DNA from 4 places in the Enterobacter cloacae complex sp. HYC033_NIDB genome. Region 3 is predicted to be linked to each of the others. Evidence: predicted binding sites of a transcription regulator. Region 3 holds the regulator's gene; each other region holds the start of a gene.
The links. The regulator CRP, encoded in region 3, controls carbon source genes, mostly activating them, when cyclic AMP is high. The targets are predictions, from matches to a motif close to ATGTGANNNNNNTCACAT.
Positions count from the first base shown of each region.

Region 1: a site for CRP is predicted at 2,973-2,990, ahead of cdd (cytidine deaminase). Genes of this name have one in related genera too.
Region 2: a site for CRP is predicted at 3,055-3,072, ahead of ydfZ (putative selenium delivery protein YdfZ). Genes of this name have one in related genera too.
Region 4: a site for CRP is predicted at 3,048-3,065, ahead of epd (erythrose-4-phosphate dehydrogenase). Genes of this name have one in related genera too.

Region 1 covers NZ_CP115123.1:3,952,089-3,957,657, forward strand. Annotated here, with positions in the region: gene mdtQ (multidrug resistance outer membrane protein MdtQ) at 1-397, opposite strand, end outside; gene yohP (small membrane protein YohP) at 601-684, shown strand; gene dusC (tRNA dihydrouridine(16) synthase DusC) at 729-1,664, opposite strand; gene O1721_RS18980 (CidA/LrgA family protein) at 1,832-2,227, shown strand; gene O1721_RS18985 (CidB/LrgB family autolysis modulator) at 2,224-2,919, shown strand; gene cdd (cytidine deaminase) at 3,048-3,932, shown strand; gene sanA (outer membrane permeability protein SanA) at 4,060-4,770, shown strand; gene mglC (galactose/methyl galactoside ABC transporter permease MglC) at 4,898-5,569, opposite strand, start outside.
Region 2 covers NZ_CP115123.1:2,997,509-3,003,077, forward strand. Annotated here, with positions in the region: gene O1721_RS14500 (MFS transporter) at 1-1,020, shown strand, start outside; gene O1721_RS14505 (mannitol dehydrogenase family protein) at 1,244-2,707, shown strand; gene ydfZ (putative selenium delivery protein YdfZ) at 2,752-2,955, opposite strand; gene O1721_RS14515 (universal stress protein) at 3,243-3,674, shown strand; partial or broken gene O1721_RS14520 (GntR family transcriptional regulator) at 3,710-4,395, opposite strand; gene ydfG (bifunctional NADP-dependent 3-hydroxy acid dehydrogenase/3-hydroxypropionate dehydrogenase YdfG) at 4,486-5,232, opposite strand; gene dcp (peptidyl-dipeptidase Dcp) at 5,376-5,569, shown strand, end outside.
Region 3 covers NZ_CP115123.1:350,038-355,606, reverse strand. Annotated here, with positions in the region: gene argD (bifunctional acetylornithine/succinyldiaminopimelate transaminase) at 1-816, shown strand, start outside; gene O1721_RS01805 (YccS/YhfK family putative transporter) at 813-2,900, opposite strand; gene crp (cAMP-activated global transcriptional regulator CRP) at 2,958-3,590, opposite strand; gene O1721_RS01795 (OsmC family protein) at 3,901-4,305, shown strand; gene O1721_RS01790 (phosphoribulokinase) at 4,400-5,269, opposite strand; gene O1721_RS01785 (YheU family protein) at 5,300-5,518, opposite strand; gene O1721_RS01780 (hydrolase) at 5,518-5,569, opposite strand, start outside.
Region 4 covers NZ_CP115123.1:4,735,403-4,740,971, reverse strand. Annotated here, with positions in the region: gene O1721_RS22695 (zinc-binding dehydrogenase) at 1-766, shown strand, start outside; gene glpX (class II fructose-bisphosphatase) at 763-1,734, shown strand; gene O1721_RS22685 (MltR family transcriptional regulator) at 1,750-2,259, shown strand; gene O1721_RS22680 (nucleoside/nucleotide kinase family protein) at 2,256-2,966, shown strand; gene epd (erythrose-4-phosphate dehydrogenase) at 3,260-4,279, shown strand; gene pgk (phosphoglycerate kinase) at 4,329-5,492, shown strand.

The DNA.
Region 1 (5,569 bases), 1.3 Mb from region 3:
GGCCGGTTGTCCCCGCCGCCGGGTCGGTCAGCGCAAATGGCCCCATCAGCCCCTCTGCCGACATTTTTTGCCGTTCAACATCTGCGGAAAAATCCAGCTGTGGACCCTCAGCAGCGACAGCGGCTTTCGCCTGTGCTTCCGCCAGGGTAATACGCTGACGGGCAATTTGCATATCCGGCGCATCCGCCAGCGCTTTGTCGATCAGCGCGTTGAGCTGGGGGTCGTTAAAGTCTTTCCACCATTCGCTTTTTGGCCAGTCGGCATGACGCAGTTGGGTATTTACAGCTGCGGCGGCGGCTTGCGTTTTTACTGGAGACACCGTGGCATGTTCCGGCGCGCAGGCGGCCAGCATAAAAACAAGAGGAGCACTCAGAGATAAAGTAAGAGAACGTTTCATTACGCCATGAACTCAAAAAAATAAAGGCGCAACTTACGCTTACTGACGTTCCGTTTTTTAGTAACGCGTGGCAATCCGCATATTGTTATACATTTTCATATCCGGAAATTTATTCCCCAAGACAATGATTTAATTTCATGTATTCATGCTAATTATGAATTGGCTGCTACACTTACTTCGACAGACATACGCAGGAGAGGCGAATGAAAATATTATTGTGGGTTATTTTGATTATATTTCTGATAGGGCTGCTGGTGGTAACCGGCGTATTCAAGATGATTTTCTGATTCTGTTGCCCGGCTCCGTGCCGGGCAAACTCTTCACACTTCGCTCAGGATTTTGACTGGATCACCCGGGCAATATCCGCAGACGTCTGTAGGGTACGGATCTCCTGAAATAATCCCAGCGCGTCGTCGTACTCTTTACGCAAATAACTCAGCCACTGCTTAATGCGCGCGACGTGATACAAGCCGGTATCGCCCTGCTTTTCCAGCCGCGTGTATTTTTGCAGTAGTTTCACCACATCCGCCCACGGCATCCGCGGCTCATTATATTTCACCACCCGGCTGAGGTTCGGCACGTTCAGCGCACCGCGGCCAATCATCACGGCATTACAGCCGGTCTCTTTGAGGCAGGCCTGCGCGCTCTCGTAATCCCAGATTTCGCCGTTGGCAATCACCGGGATCGTAAGCCGTTTGCGGATCTCGCCAATCGCCTGCCAGTTAATGCGCTCGGCTTTATAACCATCCTCTTTGGTTCGCCCGTGCACCACCAGCTCGGTGGCGCCCGCCTGCTGCACCGCGTCAGCAATTTCAAACTGCTTATCGCCGCTGTCCCATCCCAGACGCACTTTGACCGTCACCGGCAGGTGCGATGGCACCGCCTCACGCATGGCCTTTGCGCCGCGATAAATCAGCTCCGGATCTTTAAGTAGCGTCGCCCCCCCGCCGCTGCCGTTGACCAGCTTTGACGGACAGCCGCAGTTAAGATCGACGCCGTACGAACCAAGCGCTACCGCGCGGGCGGCGTTTTCAGCCAGCCACTCGGGATACTGGCCGAGCAGCTGGACACGCACCAGCGTACCGGACGGGGTACGGCTCTGACGATGCAGTTCCGGGCAGAGACGATAAAATGATTTTTCTGGCAGCAACATATCGACCACGCGCAGAAACTCCGTCACGCAGAGATCGTAATCGTTCACCTCGGTAAGCAGCTCGCGCACGAGAGAGTCGAGCACACCTTCCATCGGGGCCAGTAAAACACGCATTCTGAGTACCTGTGAAAAAAGACGCGCTATAGTAGCTGCTCTCTATGTATGTTGAAAGCCCGGCGTTCCATTGCGGAATGTCTGGTATGCCCAAAATTCATGATGTGATCCGTGGCACATTTTCAGGTTTAATTGTATGATGAATACGTCTCAGCAAGGCTTTCACCATGAGCAAATCACTGAATACTATCTGGCAATACCTTCGCGCCTTCGTCCTCATTTATGCCTGCCTGTACGCCGGCATTTTTATCGCTTCGCTGCTGCCGATTACGATACCCGGCAGCATTATCGGCATGCTGATCCTGTTTGTGCTGCTGGCATTACAGGTGCTGCCCGCGAAATGGGTTAATCCGGGGTGCTTCGTTCTCATTCGCTATATGGCCCTGCTTTTTGTGCCTATCGGCGTTGGGGTGATGCAGTATTACGATGTGCTTAAAGCGCAGTTCGGCCCGATTGTGGTCTCCTGCGCCATCAGTACGCTGGTGGTATTCCTGGTCGTCAGCTGGAGTTCACACATTGTGCATGGCGAACGCAAGGTCGTCGGGGAGAAAACAAAAAAATGATGGCGAATATCTGGTGGTCCCTGCCGTTAACCCTGGTGGTGTTCTTTGCTGCGCGTAAGCTTGCGGTGCGTTTCAAAATGCCGTTGCTCAATCCGCTGCTGGTCGCCATGGTGGTGATTATTCCTTTTCTGCTGCTCACCGGCATTCCTTATGAGCGTTACTTCGCCGGGAGCAGGATCCTCAACGATTTGTTGCAGCCTGCCGTGGTGGCGCTGGCGTTTCCTTTATATGAGCAACTGCATCAGATCCGCGCGCGCTGGAAATCCATCATTACCATCTGCTTTGTGGGTAGCCTTGTTGCGATGATCACCGGTACCTCGGTGGCCTTATTGATGGGCGCGTCGCCGCAGATCGCCGCCTCTATCCTGCCTAAATCCGTCACCACGCCGATTGCCATGGCCGTGGGCGGCAGCATCGGGGGCATTCCGGCCATCAGCGCCGTGTGCGTGATTTTCGTCGGTATCCTGGGCGCGGTGTTTGGTCATACGCTGCTCAATATCATGAAAATTCGTACCAAAGCGGCACGCGGTCTGGCGATGGGTACCGCCTCGCACGCGCTGGGCACCGCACGCTGCGCGGAACTGGATTATCAGGAAGGGGCATTCAGCTCGCTGGCGCTGGTGATCTGCGGGATTATCACTTCCCTGGTCGCGCCGTTTATCTTCCCGATTATTCTGGCAGTCATGGGCTAAAATTTGCGATGCGTCGCGCAAATTTCATTTTCATTTCATAAGTTGCACACATAATGAGATTTGGATCACATATAAAGGCCGTACGGCTCCGTACACTACCGATCCATTAACCTTGATGAGGCAACGTCATGCATCCACGTTTTCAAGCTGCTTTCTCTCAGCTTGCAGAGAATTTGCAATCAGCCCTGGCTCCGGTTCTGGCGGATGCGCATTTCCCCGCCCTGCTGACGGCAGATCAGGTCACGACCCTTAAACAGGCAACGGGGCTGGACGAAGACGCGCTGGCTTTCGCCCTGCTGCCCCTGGCGGCTGCCTGCGCCCGCGCTGACCTTTCCCATTTCAACGTAGGCGCAATTGCGCGCGGCGTGAGCGGAACCTGGTACTTCGGCGGAAACATGGAGTTTCTTGGTGCGACCATGCAGCAAACCGTCCACGCGGAGCAGAGCGCCATCAGTCACGCCTGGCTGCGCGGCGAAAAAGCCCTGCGCGCCATCACCGTCAACTATACCCCTTGCGGCCACTGCCGCCAGTTTATGAATGAGCTGAACAGCGGTCTTGAACTGCGTATCAACCTGCCGGGACGCGCACCGCATACGCTGGGTGATTACCTGCCGGATGCTTTCGGCCCGAAAGATCTTGAGATCAAAACCCTGCTGATGGACGAGCAGGACCACGGTTATGCGCTCTCGGGAGATGAGCTGAGCGAAGCGGCCATTGCCGCCGCCAATAAAAGCCACACGCCCTACAGCAAATCTCCAAGCGGCGTCGCCCTTCAGTGCCGCGACGGCCGCATCTTCACCGGCAGCTATGCAGAGAACGCCGCATTTAACCCGACGCTGCCTCCGCTCCAGGGTGCCCTGAACCTGCTTAGCCTGAACGGGTATGACTACCCGGATATTCAGCGCGCAATCCTGGCTGAAAAGGCCGATGCGCCGCTGATCCAGTGGGACGCGACCGCAGCCACGCTGAAAGCGCTGGGCTGTTCAACCATCGACCGCGTGCTGCTGGCATAATCTGTTCGGCGGGCAGAGTTGCCCGCCAGTCTGACGAAAAACCCCTCAGTTGAATCGCTGTTTCTTGCGCTAACCAGGCGGGTACAGTAGCCTGAGGGAAATTTCATCATCGGTACGAGCCATCTGCATGTTAAAGCGCGTGTTTTACAGCCTGTCTGTCCTGGTCGGCATACTGCTGTTGATCGTGCTGGGTCTCGACCGCTGGATGAGCTGGAAAACAGCCCCCTACATTTTTGATGACCTACAGGATCTCCCCTACCGTCAGGTTGGTGTGGTGCTTGGCACCGCCAAGTATTACCGCACTGGCGTCATAAATCAGTATTACCGGTATCGTATTCAGGGCGCGCTGAACGCCTATAACAGCGGCAAGGTGAACTATCTGCTGCTGAGCGGCGATAACGCGCTGCAAAGCTATAACGAGCCGGTGACGATGCGCAAAGATCTGATTGCCGCAGGCGTCGACCCGGCCGATATCGTGCTCGACTACGCCGGATTCCGCACGCTTGATTCCATCGTGCGTACCCGCAAGGTGTTCGACACCAATGATTTCATCATCATTACCCAGCGTTTCCACTGCGAGCGGGCGCTGTTTATCGCCCTGCATATGGGCATTCAGGCGCAGTGTTATGCGGTGCCATCGCCAAAGGATATGCTGAGCGTGCGCGTACGTGAGTTTGGCGCCCGTTTTGGTGCGCTGGCTGACCTGTACCTGTTCAAACGTGAACCGCGCTTTTTAGGCCCGCTGGTGCCGATCCCAACGATGCATGAAGTGCCGGAAGATGCGCAGGGTTATCCGGCGGTAACGCCAGAGCAGTTGCTGGAAATTCAGAAGAAGTAATAACTTTTGTCGGGTGGCGGCTTCGCCTTACCCGACCTACGATCGCGATTTTGTAGGCCCGGTAAGCGTCGCGCCACCAGGCAAAAAAAGGCCCGCTACGTGAGCGGGCCTTTTCATTCTGAAGATCTTACTTCTTACGCGCGTACTTCAGTGAATCCAGCGCAACCGCGAAGATGATGATGGCGCCCTTGATGATGTACTGCCAGTAGGGGTTCACGCCGATGTAGGTCAGGCCGTAGTTGATAACGGTGAAGATGATCACACCGGTCACCACGCCCAGCACGGTCCCCACGCCGCCGCTGAAGGAGACGCCGCCAACCACGCAGGCTGCAATCGCATCCAGTTCGTACATAAAGCCGAGGTTGTTGGTTGCAGAGCCGATACGGCCCGCTTCCAGCATCCCGCCGAAGGCGTAGAAGACCCCGGACAGGGCGTAAATCATCAGCAGGTTCAGAGCCACGTTGACCCCGGACACTTTCGCCGCTTCAGGGTTACCGCCGATAGCAAAGATGTTTTTACCGAAGCGGGTTTTGTTCCACAGGATCCAGACGAACGCCACCGCAATCAGCGCATAGAAGGTGATGTAGGAGAGACGGAAGCTGCCCAGCGCAACAAACCCCTGCGTGAAGGTCGAGAAGCCGCTGTCGAAGCCAGAGATTGGAGACGCGCCGACGAAATCGTAGTACAGGGAGTTGATACCATAAACGATGATCATCGTGCCAAGCGTGGTGATGAATGGCGTCACGTTCAGGTAAGCAATGATGATGCCGTTAATCAGGCCAATTACCGCGCCGATGGC
Region 2 (5,569 bases), 2.2 Mb from region 3:
TTCGGGGAAAACAGCGCCCATGCCTACCTCATAAACGGCGTTATTTTTGCTGTACTGTTTATGGTATGTGTATTCATCTCGTGGAAAGTGACCTGGGAACGCGAGTTGACGCCGGAAATGCTCTCCGGGCTGGAAAAAAACACACGCCCACAAACAGCAGGGGAGAAGCTGGCTGCCTTTGGACGACTTTTTAAGGAGTATGGTTCCACCCTGAAAATCCGGGCCTTCAGGAAACATCTCGCCATCTATCTGCTGTCGTTTACCGGCAAAGATGTCTACAACACGGTATTTGTATTTTTCTGCGTCTACTGTCTGAATGTCTCTTCCTCACTGGCAGGCACGCTGCTGTCGATGAGTATTGTGGGGCTGCCCGTCACGTTAATTGCGGGTATAGGGATCATCAGATATGGGCCATCAAAGCTATATGTATTTGCCTATTCACTGATGTTGCTCTGTTTGGGGGGCTTCTTTGCCGTGTACCAGATCCCTGCGCTGAATACCGTCTCGACGCTGGTCATTCTGGCCGGGGTGTATCAGGTGGGGCGCTGCGTCCTTGAGTTTACACCGTGGAACGTGTTCCCGTTCATTCCAGATATCGATGAAATGGTCAGCCGTCAGCGTCGTGAGGGACTGTTTGCCGCGGTAATGACATTCTCCCGAAAAACCACGGTCGCTATTGCCACCTTTATTGTGGGTCTCCTGTTACAAAGCGGCGGATTTGTAAAAGGGAGCCAGACGCAGCCAACCGAAGCCATCCACACCATCGCAATGCTGATGTTCATCGGCACTGCTGCCTTGCTTATCCTGGCCCTGTGGCAGGCTCTGACATTCAACCTTAACAAGCGTACGCACAAAATCTTTGTGGATGAGCTGGATCGCCTGAAAGCCAACGGCTCTCCCCAACGCGTATCCGCCGAAGCTCGCCGGGTCGTGGAAGATTTAACAGGCTATTCCTACGACAGGTTGTGGCGTGAGCCGACGGTCCGGTCCGGCGAGCAGACGGTGCGCACCCCTGTATGATCTGGTTTATATCTTTTGCCAGATGTCACACAACTTGATTTTTATATCACACCACTTGGCCGAAAGTTAATGTAAATCAATGTTCATGGCAGCATAACCAGTATTGTGATCGGCAGGATAAAGTAATGACACTGCCATTCTAGTTGGTTTAGTCAACCGGCGCAGCCGCACTGTCACCAGAGCGGCTGCGGATCTCAGCGTTCATAATTAACGAGTCTCAATCATGGAAAACCGTTTATTACAGGCGAAGGCAACGCGTCCTCAGTACGATCGCGACAGCCTCAAGGCACGCATTGTTCATTTAGGGTTTGGCGCGTTTCACCGTGCGCACCAGGCGGTGTACACCGATATACTCGCCGCAGAACAGGGCAGCGACTGGGGTTACTGCGAAGTTAACCTGATTGGCGGCGAACAGCAGATCGCCGATCTGAAGGCACAGGATAATCTTTATACCGTAGCAGAGATGTCTGCCGATGCGTGGACGGCGCGCGTGGTCGGCGTCGTCAAAAATGCGCTGCATGCGCAGGTCGACGGCCTTGAAACCGTGCTGGCGGCGCTGTGCGATCCGCAGGTCGCCATTGTTTCCCTGACCATCACCGAGAAAGGGTATTGCCACTCCCCGGCAACCGGACAACTGATGTTCGATCATCCGTTAATCGTTGCCGACCTGCAAAACCCCCATCAGCCGAAATCTGCGCCAGGCGTAGTGGTTGAAGCGCTGGCGCGGCGTAAGGCGGCGGGGCTGCCAGCATTCAGCGTGATGTCATGCGATAACATGCCGGAAAACGGCCACGTGATGCGCAATGTCACCTGCGCCTACGCGCGCGCTGTTGACGGCGAACTGGCCGACTGGATTGAAGCGAACGTCACCTTCCCGTCAACCATGGTGGACCGTATTGTGCCCGCCGTCACGGCTGAAACGCTGGATAAAATTGAACAGCTGACCGGCGTACGCGATCCGGCAGGTGTCGCCTGCGAGCCGTTCCGCCAGTGGGTGGTTGAAGATAATTTCGTCGCCGGACGTCCACAGTGGGAAAAGGCCGGTGCGGAACTGGTTTCTGATGTCATTCCGTTTGAAGAGATGAAGCTGCGTATGCTTAACGGCAGCCACTCGTTCCTGGCCTATCTCGGCTACCTGGCCGGTTATCAGCACATTAACGACTGCATGGAAGATGAACATTATCGCGCAGCCGCGCATGCGCTGATGCTGAAAGAGCAGGCGCCGACGCTGAAAGTGAAGGGGGTGGATTTAGCTCACTATGCCGACCTGCTGATCGCACGTTACAGCAATCCGGCCCTGCGCCACCGCACCTGGCAAATCGCCATGGACGGTAGCCAGAAATTGCCGCAGCGGATGCTCGATTCCGTGCGCTGGCACCTTGTCCACCAGAAACCCTTCCCGCTGCTGGCCCTGGGTGTGGCGGGCTGGATGCGTTATGTCGGCGGTGTGGATGAGCAGGGTAACGCGATTGAGGTGAGCGATCCGCAGCTGGCGGTGATTCAGGCGGCGGTAAACGGTAGCGCTGAAGGCGAAAGCCGCGTTAGCGCGCTGTTGGGCATTGAGGCTATTTTCGGTAACGAGCTGCCGAAGGACGCGGTGTTTGTGGCTGCGGTCATGCAGGCCTATCAAACGTTGCTGCAAAAAGGCGCGAAGGCCACGGTTGCTGAGTACGCCTCCCGGCTTTAACGCGATGACATGCCGCCGTCCGCGGCGGCATGTCGGGGCGCAGCTTAGTGCATCCCCAGGCGAATCAGCTCAATCGGTTCGAACTTACCTTCGCATCCTTCGACTTCAACCGTTTTACCACGGCGCACCTGCTCGGCATTAAGGCCGTCGCTGTGGATCGCTTTAATCACGCCGAACTGGCCTGTGCCGCTAATCATGACGCGGCTGCCAGTGGTGATTGCATTTCGGTTACGGTCGTATGTCATCATGGTATTTTCTCCTCTCGTACTTATCCGTTACGGCGCTAATTCAACGGCTGCCGTTCACGGGGCACTATTAATACGCCTCTCTTTAACGAAATTATTTGCTTTTGATCAAGCTCACACTTTTTTCTTATTTCATGCAGGCGTTGACGGTTCAGGACACCACTTTACAAAGCGGACAGTTATTTTCCTTAATTGATAGTTTCCGGGTGCAAGTGTTTAGGCTTTGTTTATATCCACAATGTCATTCTGGAGGCAGAAAATAACCCTTCATCGGAAAAGGAGTCAGGCTTATGTATAAGAAAATTTTGATGCCTGTTGATGTGTTTGAAATGGATTTGAGCGATAAAGCGGTACGCCACGCGGTCAACCTCGCGAAGGCGGAAGGCGCGACGATCACCCTGGTCAACATTCTCCCTAACAGCAGCCGTTCGTTACTGCGGGGGTTCAATGCCGATATTAAGAAGTTCGAAGAGTATATGACCGCCGAGTCTGATAAGAAGATGAAGGCGCTGAAACGGCTCTTTGATATGTCCCCGGACAATATTGACTGTGAAGTTCGCTTCGGCAACGTACGCGATGAAATCATCAAGCTCAGCAAAGAGGGGAAATACGACGTTATTGTTATCGGATCAAAAAATCCGAGCATTACAACCCATCTGCTGGGTTCAAATGCTGAAACTATTCTGCGCTACGCCACTATTCCGGTATTAGTGGTCCGCTAATTACTTCGCCGCAACCGAAAGGAGGCGGCGAGGTTTTATTCTTCGTTGAACCACTCGCGGTTTTCCTGGCGAATTAACTGAACTGACTCACTAATTTCCTGAAGGTGAAGCGTCATCGCTTTATCTACGGCTTCCACGTCGCGTTTTTCCAGCGCGCTGAAAATATCATGATGCTGGCGCAGCAACATCTCTGGCGGAGAAACATGGTCGAGGCTCATGTAGCGCACGCGGTCGATGGTAGCTTTGATGTTTTCGACGGTATCCCACGCGAGCTGGCACTCGGCGATCTGCGCCAGTTTCTGGTGGAACTCGTCGTCCAGCTGGAAAAAGTCGTTTAACTGTTTGCGGTCGATGGCGATTCGTTGCTGATGCAGGTTTTGCTCCAGCAGGTAGCACTGGTTATCGTTGATGAGCGACGCGGCGCGACGCACCACGGCGCACTCGATGGCCTGGCGAACAAAACAGCCATTCCGTACCTGCGAAAGCGAAATTTTATTTACATAGCTGCCGCGCTGAGGGCGGATCTGAATAAGGCCGTTTTCTGCGAGCTTAATAAACGCTCACGTACGGGCTGACGGGAAACGTCAAAACGTACCGAAACCTCTTTTTCTGAGAGTGGCGTTCCCGGTGGGATCAGGCAGCGAACAATATCACGGCGTAAGATGCGATAGATTTGCTGATTAACGGGCTGGGTAGGATTAAGTTGCGATTCAGCGGCCATGGGTTGTGATTTCTCAGAGAGTTAACCTGAACATACTACCATTCTTTTCCCTGCCATCACATACCCGGCCCGCAGGCCGGGTGGGGTATATTAACCGCGATGCACGCTGAGTCCGGCATAGGTCTGGCTGACGGGCATCATCTCCACCGTGTTGATGTTGACATGCTTCGGCAGATTCGCGACCCACCAGACGGTTTCGGTGATATCTTCCGGCGTCAGCGCATTCGCATTTTCATAGGTTTTATCCGCTTTCGCGTCGTCGCCTTTGAAACGCACGTTGGAGAATTCAGTTCCGCCTACCAGACCCGGTTCAACATCGGTCACGCGGATCGCGGTTCCGTGCAGGTCGGTGCGCAGGTTCAGACTGAACTGGCGGACAAAGGCTTTGGTCGCGCCATAGACGTTGCCGCCCGCGTAAGGCCAGCTTCCGGCGGTGGAACCGATGTTAATGATATGGCCACGGTTACGTTCAACCATGCCCGGCAGCACGGCGCGGGTCATGTACACCAGCCCTTTGTTGTTGGTGTCGATCATGTTTTCCCAGTCTTCCACGCTGGCTTTGTGGGCAGGCTCCATACCCAGCGCCAGGCCGGCGTTATTGACCAGCACGTCAATTTCACGCCATTCGGCAGGCAGGTTGGCAATCATCTCTTCAATGGCGGCGCGGTTGCGCACGTCCAGCTGTGCGGTCAGAATGCTGTCACCCAGCTCGTCTTTTAGCTCCTGCAAACGCTCCTGACGACGCCCTGTTGCAATCACTTTGTGTCCGTTGGCGACGAAGCGACGCGTGATGCTTTCACCAAAACCCGCTGTCGCCCCGGTAACTAAAATAATCATCTCACTGTTCCTCAACGCTTTTTGTGTTGTACTAACATAGCACGCTCTCCGGCACGTCGTTAAGGCAACATTTGTATGACGCCATTGCAGGCCGGCGCAGGCTGGCCTACTCTGGGGAGAAATACCGTGCTCAGGAGTAAACGATGTCGGTCAACAATCCTTTTTTTGAAATTAGCCTGTTGCCTTATCAGGCGCCACGTTTTGATGCGATTAACGACAGCCATTATCGTCCGGCATTTGATGAAGCAATGCGCCTGAAGCGTGCAGACATTGACGCGATTATCGCGCAGCGCGCCGCGCCGGACTTCGACAATACCGTGCTGGCGCTGGAAAAGAG
Region 3 (5,569 bases):
GCCTTCCATAACGCCTTCCACGGTCGCTCCTTCTTTACCGTTTCCGTTGGCGGCCAGCCGAAGTATTCCGACGGCTTTGGTCCGAAACCTGCGGATATCATCCACGTGCCGTTTAACGATCTGCACGCCGTTAAAGCGGTGATGGACGATCACACCTGTGCCGTGGTGGTCGAGCCCATTCAGGGGGAAGGCGGCGTCACGGCGGCCACCCCGGAATTTCTGCAAGGGCTGCGCGAGCTGTGCGACGAGCACCAGGCGCTGCTGGTGTTTGATGAAGTGCAGTGTGGGATGGGGCGTACCGGAGACCTGTTTGCTTATATGCACTACGGCGTAACGCCGGATATTCTCACCAGCGCGAAAGCGCTCGGCGGCGGTTTCCCGGTCAGTGCGGTGCTCACCACCCAGGATATCGCTTCCGCATTTCATGTGGGCTCACACGGCTCTACCTACGGCGGTAATCCGCTGGCGTGCGCCGTGGCGGGTGCGGCGTTCGACATCATTAATACGCCGGACGTCCTGAATGGCGTGAATGCGAAACGCGACCTGTTTGTGAAACATCTCCAGCAGATTGACCAACAGTTTGATGTCTTCAGCGACATCCGCGGGATGGGGCTGCTGATGGGCGCCGAACTGAAGCCGCAGTACAAAGGCCGCGCGCGCGATTTCCTGCACGCCGCCGCGCACGAAGGCGTCATGGTGCTCAACGCCGGGCCGGACGTGATGCGCTTTGCGCCATCGCTGGTGGTGGAAGACAAAGACATCGAAGACGGATTAACCCGTTTTGCCGCGGCGGTCGCGAAGATCGTCAGCGGCTAATACGCGGTTCGTTTTAACCGGCGCGTTAACCAAATCCCGTGATGCGGGCGCTGACGCCATGCCACCGACGAAATGGTGTGCATGGTGTTCAGGTGCCCGAGAACGCGCTGTAAATGCTGCTCAAGGGTGCTCATCGGCCCGTGGGTCAGCGTCTCCGGCGCTTCCAGAATGTTCGAATCCCCTGACTCGCCCGGCGCGTCATACTCCAGACGCTGCTGACAGCGCTGCAACGCAATTTCACACGACTGCAAATAGCGCTGCGCCAGATCCGTCGTCAGCATCGTGTGCTCCCGCGCCAGCGTCGTCATGGCATTGATGTGCTCGACGATAAACTGGCTGTGCGTGACCCACAGCTTCATGTCAGCCAGATAGTGCGCGTTAAAGCCCGGCTCCTGCATGGCCTGGTTAAGGGAGTTGAACAGGGCGTTATGCGCCTGGTTGACCTTCATGCGCTCGTAGGCCAGCGGAGAGGGCTGCGGGTCATCGCTTAGAATAAGACGAATGGCCTGCTGATCGGCTTCGAGCGCGTCGTGGGCGTTCTGCCTCAGCAACCCGCTTTGCCACTGCGGCCACAACCAGACCATGCCGCCAAAGGCGATCAGGCAGCCAATTAGCGTATCGACCAGCCGGGCAATAATAAACTGTTCCCCGTTAAGCGTGAGCAGTTGCAGGGTATACACCGCCGTGACCGTAAAGCCCACCATCGCCCAGCCGTAGTTTTTGCGGATGATCAGGTAGCTCACCAGCGTGATCGCCAGCATACCGGCCAGGGTATAGCCTTCCGGCACGTGAAAGTGCAGCGTCACGCCCGCGATAATCAGCCCCGCCATCGTACCGCCCGCCCGATGCAGAATGCGCACCCGCGTGGCGCCATAGCCGTTCTGGGTGACAAACAGCACGGTCATTAAGATCCAGTAGGGTTTCGGCAGGTGCAGGGCCATTCCCATCAGGCTGGCGATGCTCAGCATCACACTGATCCGCGCGGCATTGCGCAGGGCGGAAGATTTCAGTGATAGATAGCTTTTGAGCGCGGGCAGCAGCGGCAGCCGTTTTTGCTTATCGGCCATCAGGTCCCGGGCATAAAGCGGGCGCTGGGTGCGTAACACCCGGGCGATGCGGCTGAAATGCCAGGCAGCAAATTGCCCGACCGGGTTATCCGCGTGCTGACGCGCAATCTTTTCCAGCGCGCCGAGCTGTTTGTCCATGTTAAAGCGCGTCGGGTAGCGGTGATAGAGGATATCGTCAGCCAGCACCCGCAGGCGGGCCGCGACGGTCTGCGCGTTCCAGCGGATCACCGCTTCCGCATGGCTGCGCTCCACCAGCTTTTGCACCTCTTCCGGATTATGAAGGCTGACGGAGATATGCTCCTGCAAATCCAGCCCGACCTGGAAGGTTCGCAGCAGCCGCTTGTATTCATGATTTTTGTTGGCGGCAAGCATGTGCAACTGCTGATAGCACTGGCTGATCAGATCCACCACTTTTTGCTGGCGCGCCAGCAGCGGCGGCAGGGATTTTTCCGGGTCGGTATGTTGAGTGAGCAGGGTGTATTTTGCTTCGCAGTATTCAGCAAGTTGCACGTAGAGCAGGCTCAGGGATTCGCGCAGCGGCTGTTCCCGCCACAGCCAGAACCAGAACCAGTTAAACAGCCCGTACCACAGCGTGCCGAGGGCGTAGATCAGCAATGGCTCCCACACCGGCATATTGCCCGCAAGGCTTAAGGTGAAGATGGCGGCAATCAGCGACGCGGGAAGCAGGCGGGCGTGCAGCGAGCTGATTTCGGCGGTGACGCCGAGCGTCATCGCCAGCACGGTCAGGATCAGCGGCAGAGGAATGTCGCGGGCCAGTAAGAGTTGTACGGCAAGGCTACAGCCGGCAAACAGGCAGCCGCCAATAATCAGACGTTTAAAAAAGCGTTTATGCGGCGTATCCAGACCGGCAATGTTGCAGCAGGCGGGCACAAGAGAAAACAGCAGGCCTTGCTGAAGATGTCCGAGGATCAGGCCCACGGCCACGGGAAGACACAACACCAGCGTTTGTCGCAGTGCGTAGTTAACTTCCGGGTGATAGATCAGCCTGCGCCACATGAGGAGTAGAGACAAAAACGGCGTGCCACCCTGCGGCGGCACGCCGTTTGACCGAAATTAACGGGTTCCGTAGACCACGATAGTTTTACCGTGGGCAGAGATCAGGTTCTGGTCTTCCAGCATCTTCAGGATACGGCCCACTGTTTCACGGGAGCAGCCGACGATCTGACCGATTTCCTGGCGGGTAATTTTAATTTGCATACCGTCAGGGTGGGTCATGGCGTCTGGCTGTTTCGCCAGGTTCAACAGCGTCTGCGCGATACGACCGGTCACGTCCAGGAAGGCGAGGTTACCCACCTTCTCAGAGGTCACTTGCAGACGGCGTGCCATCTGGGAAGAAAGACGCATCAGGATGTCAGGGTTGACCTGAATCAGCTGACGGAATTTCTTGTAAGAAATTTCAGCCACTTCACATGCTGTTTTTGCACGAACCCAGGCGCTACGTTCCTGGCCTTCTTCAAACAGGCCCAGTTCACCGATAAAATCGCCCTGGTTCAGATAAGAAAGGATCATCTCTTTCCCTTCTTCATCTTTGATCAGCACGGCCACCGAGCCTTTAACGATGTAATACAACGTTTCCGCTTTTTCACCCTGGTGAATCAGCGTGCTCTTTGATGGGTACTTATGAATGTGGCAATGAGACAAGAACCATTCGAGAGTCGGGTCTGTTTGCGGTTTGCCAAGCACCATGCGCTGTTATCCTCTGTTATAAGCTGTCACCAGAGTCATAAGATGCATCCGGACTCTGGGGTTGCAATCGAATTCTTACCCATACCTGGGAAGTCGGCTGTCGTAACGTTTCGCAGCCAGTAAAGTTTGATGTCCTCTGCATACATGTGTAACGTCAATGTATTACTGTAGCATCCAGAGTGTTTTAGCATAGCTTTCGCCGCGTGTCTCCTGGTGTCTCGCTTCAGCATGACGCAGGTCGCCTTCCGTTGCGAGAAATGTAACGTACACGTAATCTGTCATAAAAAATGCAACGTTGGAGTGAGTGAATATGCAAGCGCGTGTGAAATGGGTTGAAGGGTTAACGTTCCTGGGCGAGTCTGCTTCCGGGCACCAGGTTTTGATGGATGGCAACTCCGGCGATAAAGCGCCAAGCCCGATGGAAATGGTGCTGATGGCGGCGGGCGGATGCAGCGCGATCGACGTGGTGTCGATCCTGCAAAAAGGCCGTCATGACGTGACCGATTGTGAAGTGAAGCTGACGTCGGAACGTCGTGAAGAGGCGCCCCGCCTGTTCACGCATATTAATTTGCACTTTATCGTCACCGGCAAAGAACTGAAGGATGCGGCGGTCTCGCGTGCGGTTGACCTGTCTGCGGAAAAATACTGCTCTGTGGCGTTAATGCTGGAGAAAGCGGTAAAAATCACCCATTCGTATGAAGTGATCGCGGCTTAATTTTTGGCGGGTGGCGCTGCGCTGACCCGCCCTACAAAAGCTACAACTGCACGAACGTATGCCGGATAAGCGAAGCGCCATCCGGCAACAGGTGTCACGCGATCTGCTTTCCTTCCATCAGCCGCTGCACCAGCGGTGTCATGATCAGCTCCATTGCCAGCCCCATTTTTCCGCCCGGTACCACTAACGTATTCATGTGCGAAATAAACGAACCCTGTAGCATCGCCAGCAGCCAGGGGTAATCAATGCCTTCCAGGTTGCGGAAGTGGATCACCACAAAGCTCTCGTCCAGCGACGGGATGCTTTTTGCAGCGAACGGGTTGGAGGTGTCCACGGTGGGGACGCGCTGGAAGTTAATGTGGGTTCGGGAGAACTGCGGCGTCAGGAAGTTGATGTAATCGTCCATGGAGCGCACCACCGAGTCCATGACCGCCTCTCGCGAATGGCCGCGCTCGCTCATGTCACGCGTCAGCTTCTGGATCCACTCAAGGTTAACAATCGGCACCACCCCCACCAGCAAATCCACGTGGCGCGCCACGTCGTGCTGAGGCGTCACCACGCCGCCGTGCAATCCTTCGTAAAACAGCACGTCAGTCGGTTCCGGCAGCGGCTGCCAGGGCGTGAACGTGCCGGGGACCTGGTTCCAGGGCACGGCTTCATCGTAGGTGTGGAGATACTTGCGGGACTGCCCGGTACCGCTTTGCCCGTATTCACGGAAGGTTTGCTCCAGCAGGCCGAAGTCATTGGCCTCCGGGCCGAAGTAGCTGATGTGTTTACCCAGATCGCGCGCTTTGCGGATGGCCATATCCATCTCCGGGCGCGTGTAGCGGTGAAAGCTGTCGCCTTCTACCTCTGCCGCCCGTAAGTTAAGCTGGGCGAAGATCTTGCGGAAGGCGAGGCTGGTGGTAGTGGTTCCCGCCCCACTCGAACCCGTAACGGCAATAACCGGATGTCTGGCAGACATAGCAACTCCCTGACTGGAAAAGTGTAAAGATCAGCCGTGAAACGCGTTGCGGGGCATGATATTGACCGTCTCATGCAGTTCGGACCATACCAGCACCACGTCGCCGCTTTTAAGCTGGCGCTTAACATCGTTGACCTTTTGTTCAAGCGAACGTTCATGTTCACCATAATCGGTGCCTTCGCGCAAGACAAAGCTTTCAATCAGATTATCGAGCGTGTCGGGAGAGAGATCCTGCCAGGGAATAATCATTATTTACCGTCCAGATAAGCCGTTAACCAGTCGGGAATACGCGTCTCAAGC
Region 4 (5,569 bases), 500 kb from region 3:
CGTGAAACCGGGAGGTAATATTGCGCTTCTGGCCTGCGCCGGGCCGATGGGAATTGGCGCTATTGATTATGCGATTAACGGCGGGATTCAGCCGTCGCGCGTTGTGGTGGTGGATATCGATGAGGCTCGCCTTGCGCAGGCGGAAAAACTCCTGCCGGTTGAGCTGGCGGCACAAAAGGGTATTGAGCTTATCTATGTCAATATCTCCGAACTGGAGAACCCTGCCGCTACGTTACGCGCATTAACTGACAATGCAGGCTTTGACGACGTGTTTGTCTATGCCGCGGTTCCGGCGGTCATTGAACTGGCAGACGATCTTCTCGCCGAGGACGGGTGCCTGAATTTCTTCGCCGGACCAACGGACAGCAATTTCAAGGTGCCGTTTAATTTTTACAACGTCCATTACAACAGTACCCACGTGGTGGGCACCTCCGGCGGCTCGACGGAGGACATGAAAGAGGCGATTGCGCTGAGTGCAACGGGCCAGCTCCAGCCGTCGTTTATGGTGACCCACATCGGCGGCCTTGATGCGGTGCCGCATACGGTACTCAATCTTCCGGACATTCCTGGAGGCAAGAAGCTTATCTATAACGGTGTCACCATGCCGTTAACGGCCATTGCCGATTTTGCCGAAAAGGGCAAAACCGATCCGCTTTTCCGGGAGTTGGCAAGGCTTGTGGAAGAGACGCACGGCATCTGGAATGAAAAAGCAGAGCGCTATCTGCTGGCGCAGTTTGGTGTGGATATTGGGGAGGCGGCGGCATGATGTCTCTGGCATGGCCGCTCTTTCGCGTTACGGAACAGGCGGCGTTGGCCGCCTGGCCGCAAACCGGGTGCGGCGATAAAAACCGAATCGACGGGCTGGCGGTAACCGCCATGCGCGAGGCGCTAAACGCGATAGCGATGCGCGGGCGTATCGTTATCGGCGAAGGTGAGATCGACCATGCGCCAATGCTGTGGATTGGCGAGGAGGTCGGAAGCGGCATCGGCCCGGCGGTGGATATTGCCGTCGATCCCATCGAGGGCACCCGCATGGTGGCGATGGGGCAAAGCAATGCGCTGGCTGTGATGGCGTTTGCGCCTGAGGGCCGCCTGTTTCATGCCCCTGATATGTACATGAAAAAACTGGTGGTTAACGCAGCGGCAGCCGGGGCAATCAGCCTCGATCTCCCGCTGGCAGAAAACCTTCGCAACGTTGCCCGGGCGCTGGGCAAGCCGCTGGAGCATCTGCGGATGGTGACGCTGGACAAACCGCGCCTGCAAAATGCAATTGCCGAGGCGACGCAACTGGGCGTGAAAGTGTTTGCGCTGCCCGATGGCGACGTCGCCGCCAGCGTTCTGACCTGCTTACAGGATAATCCCTATGATCTGATGTACACCACAGGCGGCGCGCCGGAAGGGGTGATCTCCGCCTGCGCGGTGAAAGCGCTGGGTGGCGATATGCAGGCGGAGCTGATCGATTTTTGTGAAGCGAAAGGGGAGAGTCCTGAGAACCGTAGGGTCGCCGTGCAGGAGCACCGTCGCTGTGCGGAGATGAAGGTGGAAGTCAATCGTATCTATACCCTTAGCGAACTGGTAAAGGGCAATGACATTCTGTTCAGCGCGACGGGCGTGACGGGCGGCGAACTGGTTAAAGGTATTCAACAGGTTGCGAAGGGTGTGCGCACGCAAACTTTACTGATCGGCGGCGCAGATCGAACGTGTAATATAATAGACTCTCTGCATTCACGGTGATTTATCGAGATACAAATGACGACACTGACAGAAGACGATGTGCTTGAGCAACTGGATGCTCAGAATAACCTCCTCGCATTTATGACGACGGCACAGTCTTTTTTACTCCAGGGCATTAAATGTTTTCTGCCGTCGCTGTTTGTCGATAACGATGAAGAGATCGTGGAATATGCAGTGAAGCCGTTACTCGCCCGGAGTGGGCCGCTTGATGACATCGATGTGGCGTTACGCCTGATCTATGCGCTGGGGAAAATGGAAAAATGGCTCTACGCCGACATAACGCATTTTTCGCAGTTTTATCAGTATCTGAACGAGCAGGATACGATCCCTGGCTTCGCCGATGACATCACCTGGGATTTTATCAGCAACGTTAATTGCATCACCCGTAACGCGACGTTATTTAGCGCGCTGGAGTCGATGAAATTTGCTGACTTTGCCGCATGGTCTGAGGTGCGCTTTACCGCAATGATCAAGACGGCGCTCACCCTGGCGGTAACGACAATTTTAAAGGAACTTACGCCGTGAAAATTGGGCTAACGGTCAATGGGCTATATGTAGAAGCACATTATCCTGACGACGAAATTGAAAATGTTCATAAGCCTTTGCTGCGGCAACTGGCGAAACGGCATTTCGCCAGCGCCAGCAGACGTACGATTGTTTTTCTCAGCGCCCCGCCCGGTACGGGCAAGTCCACCCTGACCGCCTTCTGGGAATATCTCTCTCGTCAGACGGAGGGGCTCGCTCCGATTCAGACGTTGCCAATGGATGGATTTCATCACTACAACGTCTGGCTGGAAGCGCATAACCTGCGCGCGTACAAAGGCGCCCCGGAGACCTTTGATGTCGACAGGCTGGCGCAACATCTGCGGCAGATAAAAGAGGGCGACGGTACCTGGCCGCAGTATGACCGGCAAACGCACGATCCTGTCGAAGAGGCAATCGTGGTAACGGCCCCTGTCGTGATTGTTGAGGGTAACTGGCTGCTGCTCGATGACGAACGATGGCGAACGCTGATGGAATACTGCGATTTGTCAGTGTTTATCCGCGCCCCCGCCGAAGCGTTACGCACGCGCCTGGTGGGACGTAAGCTGGCCGGGGGGCTCTCTCAGGCCGACGCCGACGCGTTTTATGCCCGCACCGACGGGCCAAACGTGGAGCGTGTTTTGCGTCACAGCCGTCCTGCCAATGTTGAACTGATGATGTCGGCAAATGGCCAATACCGACTCGTCTGATCCGCAGCGGCTTTCAGTGGGGGCTCCGGTCGACCCGCCGCGTTTTTACGTGGCGGGATGAAAAGGGATTATTCCGGAAAAATGTGATGGAGATCAGATAAAATCGCTCTTAATCTGGACAGAGATTCCTTTTATTCCCCGATTCGCTTATTCTTGCTGAAGCGTTTCAGTCGATTAAATGTTCGACAATTGACCAATCAATCGCAGTTTGTGACAGCAAGGATTCCCCTTCGGGCGTCGCTGGATTACTCTTTCAGCCACCTCAAACTCAGGGATAGCTTTGCAGGAGATCTATGACCGTACGCGTAGCGATTAATGGCTTCGGTCGCATCGGACGCAACGTGGTTCGTGCTTTATATGAATCCGGGCGTCGTGCGGAAATCACCGTGGTGGCAATCAATGAACTGGCGGATGCTGCGGGCATGGCGCATTTGTTGAAATATGACACCAGCCACGGTCGCTTTGCCTGGGACGTTCGCCAGGAAAGGGAACAGCTGTTCGTCGGTGACGATGCCATCCGCGTGCTGCATGAGAACAGTATTGAAGGGCTGCCCTGGCGCGAACTGGGTGTGGATGTGGTGCTGGACTGTACCGGCGTGTACGGTAACCGTGAACATGGCGAAGCGCATCTGAATGCTGGCGCGAAAAAAGTGCTGTTCTCCCATCCCGGCAGTAACGACCTCGACGCCACCGTCGTGTTTGGCGTCAACCAGCACGAGCTGGAAGCTGAACACCGCATTGTCTCCAACGCCTCCTGCACCACCAACTGCATTATTCCGGTCATTAAACTGTTAGACGATGCGTATGGCATTGAATCCGGCACCGTGACCACGATTCACTCCGCCATGCACGATCAGCAGGTCATCGACGCCTACCATCCGGATTTACGGCGCACTCGCGCGGCGAGCCAGTCCATCATTCCGGTGGATACGAAACTGGCTGCCGGGATCACCCGTATTTTCCCGCAGTTTAACGACCGTTTCGAAGCGATTGCCGTGCGCGTGCCGACGATAAACGTCACCGCAATCGATCTTAGCGTGACGGTGAAAAAACCGGTAAAAGCCTGTGAAGTCAACCTGTTGCTGCAAAAAGCGGCACAGGGAGCATTTCATGGTATAGTTGACTATACGGAATTACCGTTGGTCTCAGTAGATTTTAACCACGACCCGCACAGCGCCATCGTGGATGGCACGCAGACGCGAGTCAGTGGTGCGCACCTTATCAAGACGCTGGTCTGGTGTGATAACGAATGGGGCTTTGCTAACCGAATGCTCGACACCACGTTAGCCATGGCCGCAAAAGGTTTCAGGTAGAGCGCACCTTGCGCTTGCAAAACTTTAAGAATCAACGAGAGGATTCACCATGTCTGTAATTAAGATGACCGATCTGGATCTGGCAGGTAAACGCGTTTTCATCCGTGCCGATCTGAACGTACCGGTTAAAGATGGCAAAGTGACCAGCGACGCGCGTATCCGTGCATCTCTGCCAACCATTGAACTGGCTCTGAAGCAGGGCGCTAAAGTGATGGTCACCTCCCACCTGGGCCGTCCAACTGAAGGCGAGTACAACGAAGAGTTCTCTCTGCTGCCGGTTGTTAATTACCTGAAAGACAAACTGTCCAGCCCGGTTCGCCTGGTGAAAGATTACCTGGACGGCGTGGAAGTTGCCGAAGGTGAGCTGGTTGTTCTGGAAAACGTTCGCTTCAACAAAGGCGAAAAGAAAGACGACGAAACCCTGTCCAAAAAATACGCTGCGCTGTGCGACGTATTCGTGATGGATGCATTCGGTACGGCTCACCGTGCGCAGGCATCTACCCACGGTATCGGTAAATTCGCAGACGTCGCCTGTGCAGGTCCGCTGCTGGCTGACGAACTGGAAGCGCTGGGTAAAGCTCTGAAAGAACCTGCTCGTCCAATGGTCGCTATCGTTGGTGGTTCTAAAGTGTCTACCAAACTGACCGTACTGGATTCCCTGTCCAAAATCGCTGACCAGCTGATCGTTGGTGGTGGTATCGCGAATACCTTCGTTGCTGCGCAAGGCCACAACGTGGGTAAATCCCTGTACGAAGCGGATCTGGTTGACGAAGCCAAACGTCTGCTGAGCACCTGTGATATCCCGGTTCCAACTGACGTTCGTGTAGCTACCGAGTTCTCCGAAACCGCTACCGCAACCCTGAAATCTGTTAACGACATCAAAGATGAAGAGCAGATTCTGGACCTGGGCGACGTTTCTGCACAGAAACTGGCTGAAATCCTGAAAAACGCAAAAACTATCCTGTGGAACGGTCCTGTCGGCGTGTTCGAATTCCCGAACTTCCGCAAAGGGACTGAGATCGTGGCTAACGCTATCGCAGACAGCGAAGCGTTCTCTATCGCAGGCGGTGGTGACACCCTGGCAGCTATCGATCTGTTCGGTATCGCTGACAAGATCTCCTACATCTCCACTGGTGGCGGCGCATTCCTCGAATTCGTGGAAGGTAAAGTCCTGCCAGCAGTAGCAATGCTCGAAGAGCGCGCTAAGAAGTAAGCCATTCAGGGGCAGGGAAACCTGCCCAATTTTCAGCGCGCTTATCAGAGCTCGCACCTTTTCTAACGGCCGAAGAT